Regions from separate parts of the Methylobacillus pratensis genome, predicted to be linked through region 2. Evidence: riboswitches for the same ligand, from Rfam matches in the RefSeq annotation. Region 2 holds a riboswitch; the other holds the start of a gene.
What was found. Region 2 has a riboswitch for cobalamin ahead of ACW4YW_RS02245 (TonB-dependent receptor domain-containing protein). Riboswitches for the same ligand answer to the same signal wherever they lie in the genome.
Positions count from the first base shown of each region.

Region 1: linked by a shared signal. The riboswitch ahead of ACW4YW_RS07810 (TonB-dependent receptor domain-containing protein) and the one ahead of ACW4YW_RS02245 (TonB-dependent receptor domain-containing protein) in region 2 are both predicted to bind cobalamin.

Region 1 covers NZ_JBSUSR010000003.1:90,235-98,242, forward strand. Annotated here, with positions in the region: gene ACW4YW_RS07795 (cobyrinate a,c-diamide synthase) at 1-453, opposite strand, end outside; gene cobO (cob(I)yrinic acid a,c-diamide adenosyltransferase) at 407-1,021, opposite strand; gene ACW4YW_RS07805 (hypothetical protein) at 1,018-1,587, opposite strand; gene ACW4YW_RS07810 (TonB-dependent receptor domain-containing protein) at 1,685-3,535, opposite strand; cobalamin riboswitch at 3,651-3,872, opposite strand; gene ACW4YW_RS07815 (hypothetical protein) at 3,990-4,190, shown strand; gene ACW4YW_RS07820 (cell division protein ZapA) at 4,187-4,495, shown strand; RNA gene ssrS (6S RNA) at 4,569-4,749, shown strand; gene ACW4YW_RS07830 (DUF2237 family protein) at 4,763-5,122, opposite strand; gene ACW4YW_RS07835 (EVE domain-containing protein) at 5,190-5,648, shown strand; gene ACW4YW_RS07840 (transcriptional repressor) at 5,712-6,161, shown strand; gene ilvA (threonine ammonia-lyase, biosynthetic) at 6,223-7,734, opposite strand; gene rpiA (ribose-5-phosphate isomerase RpiA) at 7,907-8,008, shown strand, end outside.
Region 2 covers NZ_JBSUSR010000001.1:495,461-503,468, reverse strand. Annotated here, with positions in the region: gene ACW4YW_RS02285 (thioredoxin family protein) at 1-188, shown strand, start outside; gene ACW4YW_RS02280 (peroxiredoxin) at 240-779, opposite strand; tRNA gene ACW4YW_RS02275 (tRNA-Val) at 987-1,062, shown strand; tRNA gene ACW4YW_RS02270 (tRNA-Asp) at 1,124-1,200, shown strand; gene ACW4YW_RS02265 (surface-adhesin E family protein) at 1,313-1,699, shown strand; gene ACW4YW_RS02260 (cold-shock protein) at 1,919-2,125, shown strand; gene glgX (glycogen debranching protein GlgX) at 2,355-4,418, shown strand; gene ACW4YW_RS02250 (TonB-dependent receptor domain-containing protein) at 4,623-4,904, opposite strand; gene ACW4YW_RS02245 (TonB-dependent receptor domain-containing protein) at 4,868-5,203, opposite strand; cobalamin riboswitch at 5,217-5,429, opposite strand; gene ACW4YW_RS02240 (YgaP family membrane protein) at 6,034-6,441, opposite strand; gene ACW4YW_RS02235 (hypothetical protein) at 6,679-6,873, shown strand; gene ACW4YW_RS02230 (hypothetical protein) at 6,908-7,219, shown strand; gene ACW4YW_RS02225 (hypothetical protein) at 7,578-7,742, opposite strand.

The DNA.
Region 1 (8,008 bases), on a different contig from region 2:
AAACAGCCCGGCAGCCAATGCGCCGAAAGTCTGCGCCATGCCGCTAGCGTCGATAGTGAGCGCAAGGGGGAGCTGGAACCGTGCCGCGATGTCGGCGCTGCTCGGGCTGCCGTCATACAGGCCCATCACGCCCTCCACGAGGATGACGTCGGAGTCCTGCGCGGCCTGATATAGCCGGGCGGCAATGTCGTCCGCGCCGCACATGGCAAGGTCGAGGTTGTAAACCGGCCTGCCTGCCGCGGCTTGCAGGATCATCGGGTCGAGAAAATCAGGCCCGCACTTAAAGGCTTGTACTGTCAGGCCTTGGTTGCGCCAGGCACGTGTCAATGCGGCAGATACCAAGGTCTTGCCCTGGTTGGAGGCTGGCGCGGACAGCAGCAATGCCGGGCAACTGGCTGCCACGAGCTTACCACTCCACCCCTGGCATCGCCTGCACGCCGTTCTTGAAGGCATGCTTGACCATGGTCATGTCGGTGACGGTGTCGGCTTGTTCGACCAGTTCGGGCTGGGCGGCACGGCCGGTGACGACCACATGCTGCATGGCGGGACGGGCGGCGATATCTGCCAGTACTTGCTGCAGGTCGAGGTAATGGTATTTAAGGACGATGTTGAGCTCGTCGAGGATGACCACGCCCACGCTTTCATCCCTGAGCGCGGCTTGCGCGGCCTGCCAGCCTTGTTGGGCGGCGGCGACGTCGCGCTCGCGGTTCTGGGTTTCCCAGGTGAAGCCTTCGCCCATCACATGCCAGGCGACATTGGGCTGGTTGCGGAAGAAGGCTTCCTCGCCGGTGTCGGAACGGCCCTTGACGAACTGCACTACCACGGCCTTCAGGCCATGGCCGAGCGCGCGGGCGAGCAGGCCGAAGGCGGCGGTGGATTTGCCCTTGCCGTTGCCGGTATTGACCAGGAACAGGCCGCGCTCGATACGCGCGGCCTCTATCTTGGCGTCGATGACGGTTTTCTTGCGCGCCATTCTTTCGGAATGGCGCTGGTTGAGGTCTGGTTTTTCCTGGTCGGTCATGCGGTACGTTTGTGATCAGCGTAGAGCGCCTTCACCACGATGTGGATGATGGCGGCAGTCGCCACGTAAAACGCCAACGTGCCCAGTGAGGATGGGTAATACTTGGCGATACGCGGCAGGAATTCGGCCAGGGTCGGCTCGGCATAGCGGCCGGAGAAGAAATAGAAGCCACCGCTGGAGAACAAATGGCAGACGAAGCTGCTGGCGACCACGGTAGCGGCGAGCGTGGCCAGGCTCTTGAAGGCGAACTGGTAGTGCTTGGCGAACCAGCGGCCGCCGAGCCAGAGCGTGCCGTAGGCCGGCAACAGGAAGCCGTAGGCCGGCGAGGTGCAGAAGTTGTCCACGCCGCCCCAGGTCACGGCGGCGAAATCCAGGCCCGCAGCCAAGACAAGTAGCGCAGGAAACACCCAGACTGGACGCAGGTAGACGCCTGCCAGGAAGAACACCACCCAGGATGCGCTGGGCAGGTGGTTGATCGCGGCGAAGTGGTGGCCGCGTGTGAGGACGAGCAGTGCGGCCAGCAGCAGGCCGATCATGATTTGGTGGTTCTTGTTGAGTGTCAGCATGGTTGTCTTCCTTGGGCTGGGGTCAATTGGTCAAATAACGCTGAATTTTAACCGAAATGCCGGAGCCCACGCAGTTTGTTGCGGTTTCGCATCGCAATTACAGTGCCGGCGCATAGCGCACGGACACGAACAAATTGGTGCCGAAGGTGCCGTAGTCCTTGGCTAGTTCGTATTTGCGGTCGAACAGGTTGTTGACTCTGGCGTTCAGCGACCAGTCATCATTGATTTGATAGTTTGTATAAAGGTTGACCAAGGTGTAGCCGGAGAGCCTGACGGTGTTGGCGGTATCGTTATAGCGATGGGAGCTACTTCGGATCTCGCTGCCGATTTCCCAGCCATGGATACGCTTGCTGATTGCAAATACACCATGTTCCTTTGCCCGCCTTGGCAGCAGGTTACCTGTTTCCTCGTCTTCCGGGCGCTGGAAATCGCTGCTGGCGCGTATGTTGAACCCTGCCAGTACGCCCTGGTAACTCAAGGTCAGGCCGGAAAGCCTGGCCTGATTGATATTCTGCGCGACATTCGTGAAGTTGTTGCCGGTTCTCGGATTGATGATCAGGTTGTCCACTTCGTTGAGGTAATAAGTGGCTGCCACATGATGGTTGCCATGATCGTATTTCAGGCCGATTTCCTTATTGCGCGACTCTTCGGGCTTGAGGTCTGGATTGCCGAAATTCGGATAGTAAAGCTGATTAAAGGTCGGGGCGGCAAAGGCCGTGCCGTAGGCGGCATTCGCTTTCCAGTGTGGCGTGATTTCATAGGCGTAGGCCACGCTGCCGGTGGTTTTGTTGCCGAATTGCGAATTGTCGTCGTTGCGCAGGTTGAGCTGCACATTATGCTTATCAAAGCGTTTTTGCCAGCCAGCCAGGTAGGACTGGATATCGCGCCTGTCTTCAGGCAGGGCGGTGGGCAAGGTTTCGGCTTTTTGTTCCCTGCGCTCTATGCCGATATTGAACGTTCCCCAGGCGGTATTCAAGGTGTTCTGCCAGAGATACTGGTCCTGCGTGGTTTTGATGCTGTTGCTGGTGGTTTGTGTCGGTTGCTTGGAGTATGACGTGAGGTCGTCGATTCCGCGTGAGAATGTCACCAGGCTTGTCCAGTAATCAGTAAAGCGGTTTTTGCTATGTATGGTATAGGTGGACAAGGTCTGGTCAATATATTGATCGTACCGGGATGAGGCTGCGGTAGTACCGTCATTGAAGTTGCGGGCATCGCTGACTAGAATATTGAAACCAATTTCGTGGTTTTCTCCGAAGTGCTGTGTCAGCTTGGCGGCAATGTTCTGGTTGCGGTAGCCGTCGGCATCGCTGTTGTAACCTCTGGCATTCTTGTTGCGCAAGGAGCTGATGCCATGCACATGGGTCATGCCGCCTTGAAGGCTATAGCTGGTGTTGCCGATGCGGCCGCTTACCCCTGCTTCGCCGATGGCCGTACCGTAAGTGCCGAGTCCGGCCGAGGCATTGAACGTAGGCGTGCCTTGGCCTTTCTTGGTGAATATCTGGATGACGCCGCCAATGGCATCAGCGCCATACATACCACTGGCAGGCCCGCGCAGGATTTCCACCCGATCAATCTGGCTCAGCGGAATATGCTGTATTGCCGTCACGCCAGTGGTGGCGGAACTGATGCGTACGCCATCGACCAAGATCAGGGTATGGGTGCTATTGGCGCCGCGCATGAAAATATCCGTGGATTTGCCAACACCTCCGTTGCTGGTTATTTCAATCCCAGGTTGCGTTGCAAGCAGTTCTGCCAATGTAGTTTGGCCGGCCTTCTCGATTTGATCAGAGGTAATGACGGATACATCGCCGATCACTTCGCTGATTTTCTGTTCGGTACGCGAAGCCGTGACAATCGTGTCTTCTAGCCGGATGTCGGCAGCATTGGCTGCCAAGGGTAGGGAATAAATCGAGGCAAGGGCGACGGTACCCAGGGAAAATCGGAACATCAACTGCAAACTCCATAAGACTCCCGCGGCCCCGCGAGAGCTGGTAACGAGTGAGAGTGTGCAGGGAGCATGATCCGTCGCCGGATGGTCATCGGTCAGCCGCATCCCCGCAGCACTTCCTAGTCGTCTTCAGGCCGGTCTCCGGGCTTGCAAGATCAGTGATACGCCGCCTTCCCATGAAAACATCTCACAGTGGCATGTGGCTTATCGGCTTGCTTACCGTTGCGGGGGCAGCACAGGCATTGTGGATCGCGACGTCGGGATGCCACGCACCTGTTTCCCAGTTTCACCCTTGCGCCATGAACAGGCCAAGGACACCTCAAAACTTGTTGGCGATTATAAATGATTCGCACTTTATACGGTGAAATAAGTTTTTAATATAAGGTGTTGTAAACATGCCATAAATTCTTGGGTGCAGTTGACCATGTGCTGATTTTGCAATTATAGTGGCGCCATGAATGCTGATTTGATCACGTTGGAAGAAAAGCTCACGCGGCTGATATCCCTATGCCAATTGTTGCGTGCTGAAAATCTTGAGCTCCGTCAGGAGCTTGTGCGCTCCCAGGATGACAACAAGCAGATGAAGGAAAACATGGAGCTTGCCAGCCAGAAGCTGCAGGCCCTGATCGAGCGTCTTCCGGAGGGAACCGTATGAGCAGCGTGCGTGGCGTCGATGTCAGCATCATGGGGCGCGAGCTGACGATCGCGTGTACTGACGATGAGCGCGAGGCCTTGTTGCGCTCGGTCGATTATCTCGACAAGAAAATGCGCGAAATCCGCGATACCGGCAAGGTGGTCGGTGCCGAGAAGATTGCCATCATGGCGGCGCTCAATATCGCGCATGAGCTATTGACGACGGATGCCGGCGGTTTTGACATTGGCGATTTCAAGCGTAGAATTGCTTCCATGCAGGAGCAGATTGATACTGCCGTCGGCGACGATCAAAACCAGCTGTTTTAAAGCGGTTTTTTAATCCAAGACAGTTCAACTGCCACAAGTTTTCAGAGGCCGGATGATCCTGGCTTCTTCCCTTTGTTCCCTGCGGTGCTGTTCGGGCCATAGATTCCTTGAACCATAAATTTGGCTTTGGTTTCGGTCTGTTAAGTAACAGTGTGCGCGCTCCGATGCGGGTGTACCTAACGTAGCTTTAGGTCGTTACCACTTGAACCGTACAGGTTCAGGATGCCGGTCCGGATGGCATTTGCGGGGAACTCCCATTTCAGCCCTTTATCTCAAGGCGTGGTATTCCAGGTCGGCAAGGCTGACAATCTCCAATGCGCGCTCGTGGGACGCTTCCAGCACCACTGGCGGGGCATAGCCTGCCTCGGCAGCTTCGTGCCAGCGCGATGCGCACAGGCACCAGCGCTCGCCCGGCGCCAGCCCGGGGAAGCCGTATTCCGGCCGCGGCGTGCTGAGGTCGTTGCCCCTGGAGAGAGAGAATGCGAGGAATTCCTCGGTCATCATGGCGCACACGGTATGGCTGCCGATGTCTTCGGGCCCGGTTTCGCAGCTGCCGCTGCGGGTGAACCCGGTGATCGGGTCCATGCTGCAAGGTTGTAATGTAGTGCCAAGGACGTTGCGGGCCATGCTGGAGATTCTGAAATTGAATGCGACTCGGGTTATGATACGGAATCTGTGTTGATTTGAGAATTTCATGCGTTACTGGTTGATGAAATCCGAGCCATCCGACGTGTCGATCGATGACCTGGCTTCCTTCCCCGATCAGACGGTAGATTGGTACGGGGTGCGCAATTACCAGGCGCGCAACTTCATGCGAGACCAGATGAAGGTCGGCGATGGCGTATTGTTCTATCATTCCAATTGTGCGGAACCTGGCATCGTGGGCATTGCCGAAGTCAGCAAGCTGGCTTATCCCGACCGCCTGCAGTTTATAGAGGGCCATAAGTACTATGACCCCAAGGCGACGCCGGAGAGTCCGCGCTGGTTCAATGTGGATGTAAGGCTGGTGCGCAAGACGCGCTTGTTGAGCTTGAAAGAATTGCGTGAAACGCCGGAGCTGCAGAACTTGCGCATCCTGCAACGCGGCAACCGGCTCTCGATTACGCCAGTGGACCCCAGGGACTGGGAGTTCATCATGAAACTACTTTCCTGATGCTTGGCATCATCCCAATGCGTGATATGCTATTGCGGCGTCAGGATTCAATTGATTAAGGAGATGATAGTGGGAACGAAAAAAGAAGACGGAGTAGTGGATCCGCATCAGGATTTGAGAAACAGTGGCCTGAAAATCACGTTGCCACGTCTCAAGGTGCTGGATATCTTCCGTAACAGCGAGCAGCGCCACCTGGCGGCTGAAGACGTGTACCGGATCCTGATTACCGAGCATTCCGAGTTCGGCTTGGCCACGGTGTACCGCGTACTGGCGCAATTCGAACAGACAGGGCTCTTGAAGAAAAGCCAGTTGGGCAACAACAAGGCCGTGTATGAGTTGAACGACGGCGAAGAGCACCATGGCCACCTGGTCAGCACCAGCACCGGTGAGGTTCGCGAATTCTACGATCTCGGTATCGAGGAGCGTCTCAAGGTGATCGTGCGCGAGCTGGGCTACGAGCTCACCGATTACGATATCACCGCCTACGGCACCCCCTTGGCTGCCAAAGCCTGATACAGGGTCAAGGTATGCAAAAAGCCCGCCAGTTGGCGGGCTTTTTATTTGGGCTCTCAGCTTATCCGAGGAACAGCTTGTAAGCCGGGTTGTTGCTTTCCTCCCAGTACGGGTAGCCCAGGTTCTGCAGGAAATCGGTGAATGCCTGTTCCTCTCCCGGCGGCACCTGCATGCCGACCAGCACCCTGCCGAAATCCGCGCCATGGTTACGGTAATGGAACAGGCTGATATTCCAGTCATGACGCATGCTGTCGAGGAAATTCATCAGCGCCCCAGGTTTTTCCGGGAACTCGAAGCGGTAGACCTGCTCGTGCTCGGCCTGCGGCGCATGGCCTCCTACCAGGTGGCGCAGGTGCAGTTTTGCCACTTCATTCTCGCTCAGGTCCAATGCCGGCAAGCCGTGTTCCTGCAATTGCCTGACCAGCATGCCGGATTCGCTGGGGTCCTGGATGGCGACGCCGACATAGATATGCGCGGCCGTGGCGTCGGCGTAGCGGTAGTTGAACTCGGTGATATTGCGGTTGCCGATCAGCCGGCAGAACTTCTTGAATGAGCCCGGAGTTTCGGGAATGGTCACGGCCAGCACCGCTTCGCGCTTCTCGCCGATTTCCGCGCGTTCGGCGACGAAGCGCAGGCGGTCGAAGCTCATGTTGGCGCCCGAGGCGACCGCCACCAATGTCTTGCCTTGCAGGTTGTGCTGCTGGGCGTAGGCCTTGAGGCCGGCGAGCGCCAGGGCGCCCGTCGGCTCGAGGATGGCGCGCGTATCCTCGAATACGTCCTTGATGGCCGCGCAGATGGCGTCGTTGTCGACCAGGATCATCTCGTCGACATATTGCTGGCACAGACGGAAAGTCTCTTCTCCGACCAGCTTGACCGCCTTGCCGTCCGCAAACAGGCCGACCTGGTCCAATGTGACGCGCTCGCCTTGCTGCAGCGAAACCGTCATCGCATTGGCGTCGTTGACCTCGACGCCGATGATCTTGATCTCGGGGCGTACCGCCTTGATATAGGCGGCCACGCCCGCAATCAGGCCGCCGCCGCCGACCGGGCAGAAAATCGCCTCGATAGGGCCGGGGTTGTCCTGCAATATCTCCACCGCCACGGTGCCTTGTCCCGCGATCACGTCGGGATCGTCGAAAGGGTGGACGAAGGTGAGCTGATGCTCATCCATGAGCTTCAGCGCGTGGTTGTACGAATCCGTATAGGATTCGCCAGCCAGCACCACTTCGGCGCCGCGGTTGCGCACGGCATCGACCTTGATGCCGGGCGTGGTGACCGGCATGACGATGACGGCGCGGCAGCCCGCATTCTTGGCGGCCAGGGCCACGCCCTGCGCATGGTTGCCTGCCGAAGCGGTGATTACGCCGCGCGACAATGCCTCGGTGGAAAGCTGCGCCATCTTGTTGTAGGCGCCGCGCAGCTTGAATGAAAATACGGGCTGCATGTCCTCGCGTTTGAGCAGTACCTGGTTGTGGATGCGTCGGGAAATGTTGGGAAGCAGGTCCAACGGGGTCTTGCTCGCGACGTCGTAAACGCGGGCGGATTTGATTTTATGCAGGTAATCGATTTTCATGAGGGACGCTGTCCAGGGCTGCACTGTATAGTGCGGCAGTGTATGATTGAGGGGTTTGGTTCACAAAGAACCTGAATTATAAAGAAAACACGGGGCCTGCAAAATGTTGCGCTGGCTCATACAGCGTTTGCAAGCCCCGATTTGGTCACAAATAAGCAAAAGGTTTAAATAAATGGCTACACAAGACGAATTGAAGCAACAGGTTGCCAAGGCGGCCGTCGAGTATGTGAAGAGCGGCATCATCGGCGTGGGCACGGGTTCCACGGCCAATTTC
Region 2 (8,008 bases):
ATCCGGAGATCAGCAATTATTTCAACGTGAAGCAGATCCCTGCCGTGATGCCGATCCGCGACCAGATCGTGGTGGATGCGCAAGTCGGGGAAATGAGCCATGCCGAGCTTGAGAACGCGATCCAGGCTTGGGCTGCCTTTGACGTGACTGAAGTTAACCGCCACTTCAATGAGAAGACATCGGCATAGGCTGTGTTATGAATTCAAAAAAACGCCGGGTTATCCGGCGTTTTTTTATGGTCACTGCGCTGTCTTGAGCTGTTTCAGGTCGTCTATGATTTCTTGGGAGTGGCGGGAAGTGTCCACGCTCAGGTAGGTCTTGGCGATATTGCCCTTGGGATCGACCAGGAAGGTATAGCGCTTTGCAATCTTGATGATGCCGAGGTTGGTCAATGCGCCGTAACTATCCGCCACTTTGCCGTCCACGTCGGAGAGGAGGGGAAAGGGCAGACTGTATTTCTCGGTGAACTTGGCATGTGAATCCGAGTCGTCCACGCTGATGCCGACTACCTTTGCGCCGAGTTTTTCCAATTGGAACAGGTCGTCCCTGAAGCTGCACGCCTCTTTGGTGCATCCCGGGGTATCGTCCTTGGGATAAAAGTACAGCACCAGCCATTGGCCGGCATAATCCGTGAGCCGGTGCTGTTCCTTCTTGGCATCCGGAAGAGTGAAGCTCGGCGCTGGCGATCCCGGTTTGGGAACGGATGCGGCATTGGCCGAGCGGAAGATGAAGAGGGCCGCCAAGCCCAACACAATAACGATAGAAAAAATTTTCAACATGTTTTCTCCGGAAGAATATGCAAGCAGGCACGGGCTATCCAGGCAAGCGGCCTGGCAAGTAATTGAAATAGAATGACATCAGTATAACGTGCCCAGGCAAAATGATTGAGCCTGTTTGGGCAGGGTGGAAAGTTTGTGCAAAAAAATTAATTCGGCCTCTTCCCAAATCAAAAAAATGCTGTAGAATGCCGCTCCTCAGTCAGGCACGGGTGATTAGCTCAGTTGGTAGAGCGTCGCCCTTACAAGGCGAATGTCGGCGGTTCGACCCCGTCATCACCCACCATCCCTTGCCTGCTGAAAAAAGCAGTAAAGCCATCAGGCATGACAACCTGGTGCAGAGTCATGGAGCGGTAGTTCAGTTGGTTAGAATACCGGCCTGTCACGCCGGGGGTCGCGGGTTCGAGCCCCGTCCGCTCCGCCAGAAAAAGCGAACCTTCGGGTTCGCTTTTTTTATTTCATATGCGTCATTTGACTGATATGCATGGCGGCTTGTTGTATAGCAACATCATGCTAACTGTCAGGAGTTAACGCACATGCATCCCTACACCTTGTTATCTGCAGCCTTGTTCCTGTCTCCGACCAACGCCTTGGCCACCGAGTGGGAGTCATTGGCCAAGAAAGCCGGGGCCGAGTTGTCGGTGGACCTGGACTCTTACGATGAGAAAGGCGCTTACTCTTCAATACTGGCCAAGCGCGAAGTGCATGGCAAACAGGCGTTCGCCAAGCAGATGAAGCTGGAATTCGATTGCGGCAAGCAGACTTACCGTACGCTTGCTACGGCGTCATTCGACGCGAAAGGCAAGTTGTTGAGCCAGACCGCAGGCACGCGCGAGTTCCAAGCCCTGCAGCATGATGAAGACGCCAGGACGATTGCAGGCTTGGTATGCCAGGTCAGGCGTATGGTGAACCCGTCATCCTGAGCAAGTTGTCTTGGGATACATTTAGGGATACATTAATTTTATGCGAATGGCCTTAATGGCCGGCCGAGGTCATTTTGCATTTATTATCAACTATTGATTGACATCCCTGGAATAAGCACGTAAAACCTTAATCAAGGTGTTTGAACTTTGATTTTTTACAGAATTTGAAATACAAACTTTTGGGGTGCCTTCCCCACACTGAAATGAATGGAATCAATTATGGCAACAGGTGTAGTTAAGTGGTTTAACGATAGCAAGGGATTTGGGTTCATCACGCCGGATGACGGCGGCAGCGATCTGTTCGCGCATTTCTCCGCTATTGTGAACGAAGGCGGTTACAAGAGCCTGGCAGAAAACCAACGCGTCAGCTTCGACGTGACCGATGGCCCTAAGGGCAAGCAAGCCAGCAACATCAAACCTGAATAAGATTTGATATAAAGCAATGAGCTAACGGAGTGCAGATGCATTCCAGATGAGGCTCATCAAGTGCCCGGCATGTCCGGGCATTTTTATGGGCGTTGATTGCTCATTTGTTGCCAGAGCATGAGTAAAGAGAATAAGTAAGAATTTCCTACGCGGCTACGGCCGAGCCTCTGATAGGCAATATTAAGCTGCTCCTATTACATTCGAGCCATCACAATCCGGCCACGATGTCATGAGCACTCTCAAAGAAGGCAGACCTTATCCCCGCGGTGCCTATTTCGATGGCAAGGGCACAAACTTTGCATTGTTTTCCGATCATGCTGCCAGCGTGACGCTGTGTCTGTTCGATGAGCATGGCGAGTCGGAAACCGAGCGTATCACTTTCAAAGAATGCACGAATGGCGTCTGGCATGGATATCTTGAAGGCATAAAGCCCGGACAGCTCTACGGTTACCGGGTCGACGGCGCCTGGGCGCCGGCAGAGGGATTGCGTTTCAACCACAACAAGCTGCTGCTGGACCCATATGCGCGCAAGCTTTCCGGTCAGATCCAGTGGGACAATGCGCTGTTCGGCTACACCATTAGCGACGATCCGGATGCCGACCTGCATATGGACGAGCGCGACAGCGCCAAGTTCATGCCCAAGGCCATCGTGGTCAAGCCCGATGTTCTGGTCAAATCTCCCAAGCCCGATATCCGCTGGCCCAAGACCATCATATACGAGGCCCATGTGCGCGGCCTGACGATGCAGCACCCGCTGATCCCGGACGATATCCGCGGGACGTTCGCCGCCCTTAGCGATTCCGCCATCATCAGCCATTTGCAGCGCATAGGCGTCACTGCCATCGAATTGATGCCGATTCACGCGTTCGCCCAGGACCGCCATCTCCTCGATCGTGGCCTGTCCAATTACTGGGGCTACAACACCTTGGCGTATTTTGCTCCCGAGCCGTCTTACCTGGGGTCGGGCGCGCTGGAGGAAATCGCCAAGACGGTAGATGCCCTGCACGATGCCGGGATAGAGGTGATACTCGACGTGGTCTACAACCATACCTGCGAAGGCAACCACCTGGGCCCGACCTTGTGCTGGAAGGGCATAGACAACCTGAGCTATTACAAGGAGCTGCCAGGCAATCCGCGCTATTACGACAACCTTACCGGCTGCGGCAATGCGCTCAACACCTCGCATCCCAAAGTGATGCAGATGATCATGGACAGCCTGCGGCTGTGGGCTTCCGTCTACGGTATCGACGGCTTCCGTTTCGACCTGGCGCTGACGCTAGGCAGGAACGACAACGGCTTCAACCGGGACCACGCATTGTTCCATGCCATGTTGCAAGACCCGATATTGACCCGTTGCAAACTGATTGCCGAACCTTGGGATGTCGGCCCGGGAGGCTTCCAGCTTGGCTCGTTCCCGCCCGGCTTTTCCGAGTGGAATGGCGACTATCGCGATGTCACCCGCGAATTCTGGGCCGGCAAGGAAAGCATGTTGTCGCGCTTTGCCAGCCGTTTCGCCGCTTCGAGCGATTTGTTCAACGACCAGCATCGGCGGCCATGGTCCAGCGTGAACTTCATCACGGCGCACGACGGCTTCACTCTGCATGACCTTGTTTCCTATAACGAAAAGCACAACGAGGCGAATGGCGAGGACAATCAGGACGGCGCCAATGACAATCACAGCTGGAACTGCGGTCACGAGGGAGATACCGATCAGGAAGGCATACTGTCGCTTCGCGCCCAGCAGAAACGCAACTTCCTCACTACACTGTTCTTGTCTCAAGGCATTCCCATGCTGCTGGCGGGTGACGAGCTCAACAACAGCCAGCAGGGCAACAACAATACTTATTGCCAGGATAACGAGATCGGCTGGGTCAACTGGGACAATGCCGACGACGCCTTGATCGACTTTGTCGGGGCGTTGGCGGAACTGCGCAAAAAGCACAGCGCCATTTCCCGTGCCGAATTTGTCACGGGCAAACTGAACGAGCATGGCAATTCAGACGTGGCCTGGTTCAATGTCAACGGCGAACCCATGAGCAACGAGGACTGGAATGATCCGTGCAACAAGGCCATGGCAGTCAAGTTCGTACCGCCAGACAAGACAGGGCGCGCAATATTGGTCATGATCAACGCATCCCATGTGACAGTGCCTGCCCGTATTCCCTACTGCGACAGCTATGATTGGAAGCTGTTGTTGGATACCCCGCTCAAGCCGATTCCCAACCAGCAAGGGGATGAGTTGGAGCTGGAACCGCGCTCTATCTATGTTTATGAAGGCAAGCTGATCGTATAGGTTGCGTTAGGAATAAAACCAACCCGCTATTGCCAAGCCAGGAACAGGAGTTGTGGCAGAGCAAGAGAAAGGCTGCTTCATAAAAACCTCAGTATATGGACAGCAATAGGGCTACTGTAAGGGAAGTGGCGATGTCGCACAGTCGATAAATGCCCGGCAAGGGAGCATGCAGGCCGGGCATTGTGTGAGTAAAAAGAATTAAAATTAGTATCGGAGCTCAGCCGTCAACTCGATCTGCCGCGGGGTGCCCACGAGTTGCTGGGTGGCTGAGTAAGCAAATGCGCTGTAAAACTTGTCCGTGAGGTTGCGGATATTGGCGCGCAGCGTCATCTGCTGGCTCACATGCCAGGCGGCGCTGGCATCGAACACGGTATAGCCGCTCATTGCAGCAATGTCATCAAGGCTATCAAAATCACCATATACATAACGTTTCCCTACATAATGGGCGCCTATACCGGCCTCCCATTGCGGCTGCTGGTAGTGAATCCAGGCATTCGTGGTATGCTCGGGGACGTTCGCGGGGATTTTGCCATTCTGGACTCGTTGTAAAGATCCGCCAAATCGTCATAGCGGGCATTGAGCGCTGTCGCATTCAAGTCGATTCGCCAATGAGGTGCGGGGAAGAGAATGGTCGAGAGTTCAATACCGCGCGAGGAAAGCTCGCCGCCTTGTAGTGTGCCGGCAAAGAATAAACTGTTATAGGTGATGATGTTGTCCTTGGCGATGTGGAAAAGCGACAAGGACACTTCGCCCCTGGCATCCGACAGCTTGTGCTTGATACCCACCCCACCCTTTGCTTCAACGTATCTGTATACGGTAGGTCTCCTGACTCTCGGGTCATCATCTTGATTGCGGCCTTCCCGGATGGTTGTCCAGTGGCGAGATTGGCAAGCAGACTCATCGATTACAGTTGCGGGGGCAGTTCCGGATTAAGATCATCTTGTCTTCACCGGATTCCCTATTAATCTGACCAATATGCATTGGTACAGAACCGTATGGGCGCTATGGTAGGTTTTGCATATGTAAAAAGCAACACGAATATGATCGCCGAGACTCAGACATGACTGACATGCAAATCGGAAACCGTCTTCTTAGAACGATCAAGCGCTAACGATATGATGCTTCTAACCATGACAAGGAGAGCATCATGTTCAAATTTAGCCTGACTGAAATTACGATCTTGTTTATTGCCATGTCTTGGCTGTCATACAATTTTCTGGTGCTTTAAGCAAAGTGGTATATAGATAGCTGCTGTCTGACCGAGATTCATTGCATAGCAGTGTTGTCAGAATCCTCCTGCAAGAAAATCAGTCGTGTCTGATAGAGTTGCTGCCGCAATATTTTTTAGAATTACCCCGCTGATTAGCTCAGGTTGAGCCAGCCTTGCGGCGAGGTTCACTTATACACGGACAATAAGAGATTGGGCTGATCAGCCATTGAGCAGGTGGCTTATGCGATTTGGGAAAATAAATAAACCTTAATTAACGTATTAGAAATTGATAATGAAGCAACCTGACTCTTTCTTTTGGTTTGTCATCGTTGTAACCGTACTGTTCATCCTTTTAATGGCGACAGGCCTAAAGCTGATTTAATCCACACTGATGCTGCCGCTCATTTAACCTTTGATCGATTCAAGCAAAGCATATTTTTCCCGATCGATTTCGCCCCTGGTACGAACGCCGAGCATGCGCAGGATTGGAAGCGGAGGGCACCACCCCTGAAGCCCATGTTGTAGCAAGAAAGTTAATACTCCCGCTGGCAAGAATAGCCATTTCTTGTTAACAAATACCCCAAGTGCCAACCCGGTGAGCGCTAGGGTGGAGGCATTAACTTCCAATACTCTTTCAATATCCCACTCCTTATCCAATTGTTGGATACGCGCCTTTACTCCCTCTTCGCCGAGGGCGGAGAACGCTTTAATATTGCGGTCGGTTTGGCGGTCTATCTCATCGTTGACGCTCTCGGTTGTAGAACTGCGGACTCGGTCGCTATTATTGTTGATTTCAAGATTGTCTGTTGCCATGGTAGTTTCCTTGAGATTCATAGCTTGAATGAATAAGACCTTTCTTCCGGTGCGTAATTCCTTCCGGTTTTGTGAAAATAGATAATTTTTTAAGGGAAAAATAATTTTGTTTTTTAGGTTAAGTAATTCTGACAAATGATGAGAACTCGACTGACAAATTGGATGGGTTTCCGCTGATATGTTTTACCGATAGAAGCTGATTTAATCTGGCCACATGAGTCAATAATGGGGAATAAAATGATTGAGTCTTTTAAATACAAGGATTTCGATGTCCAAATTAAAGGATCTAAATTCTTTGATGTGGGAGTCACTTATTCCGTTTTGATTGACCGCATAGAGCATCATCCTTGGGTCAAACCTCTATCCTCTTGGGAGGAGGCAAAACTCCAGGCTCGCCAATATGCCATTAAATTAATTGACCAAATATTTTGATCTGTTTCCCAATGGGATCAGATGGAGCTTCTCAATGAAATGGATAGTGATTGCCGCAGATAATGCTAAAAGGCTGTTTACCTTAAAAGCCTATTCCACAGGGAAATACTCTGTGATCGAGACATCTGAAAATGTTCCTCTGAGTTTCCATGATGCAGTGTTCGGGGATTTCCACTCCATAGGTTCCCGTTCGATGGAAACGGCTGGTGGCCAGAGATTTCTTATAAAGGTGAAATTGGCTGACGTGGGCATGGTCGATGCGTTGAAGACCACATTGAGTAACGGCATTCCCGCGCGCTTGAAAAGGATCACCCCTCCCCGTGGGTTATTTTCTGAATCGGGATGAGCATACGCAACATTCAGGATTGGAAGTAAAGCGGAACAATCGCATTTGTGGATGTGGCTCCGACAATGCCTGATGCACATTGCCTATTCTGGTTCCTTAGACAGGCTATCTGTCAAGGCGATATTGATCTGCATCGCCTCATGGGTTTTCTCATGCAAGTCGCAATTGGTTGGGACTACTTCCAATGCGCTGATCAGCAAATCCCTGCATTCTCAGGTTGGAGGAAACAATCTGGGAAAGGATATTGTCGGTGTCCATACGAAGCCTCTTACTTGTGCATGACGCGGGCTTTCCTGTTGCATATTGGCGAACATCAGCAAAGGGTGGTCCCCATTTGCTGATGCATGCTTATGCCGACTTAGCGGTTTTTATGGCTTTGGCTGCCTGCCTTGGCATGTTGCTCCCGGCTACCACCGCGGGTATTGCTGCCTGCCGATTGCGGCTGGTTTTTATGGCTTTGGCTGCCAGCCTTGACGTGTTGCTCATGGGTACCGCCTTGTTTGTTCTGTGTACTATTTGCCATGGTTTTATCTCCTTTGGGTCCTTGTCCAGACGGTACGTTGCTGAAGATGTCATTCATCTGGAGCAAGGATCATTGGTTAAAAGCAACGTGATTCCACTTTATGCCGTTCACGCTTGCCACTTCATCCGTCGTTGGCTGATAGATTTGTCAGATTTCCGCAACGGATCGGCTGCTTGTTTACTTTGCGCAAAGTGAAGATTGCTCTGGTAAATACTTAGCCCCTTTTAGGACTACTGACACCTAGGACCAGGAAGCTAGGCTCTAGC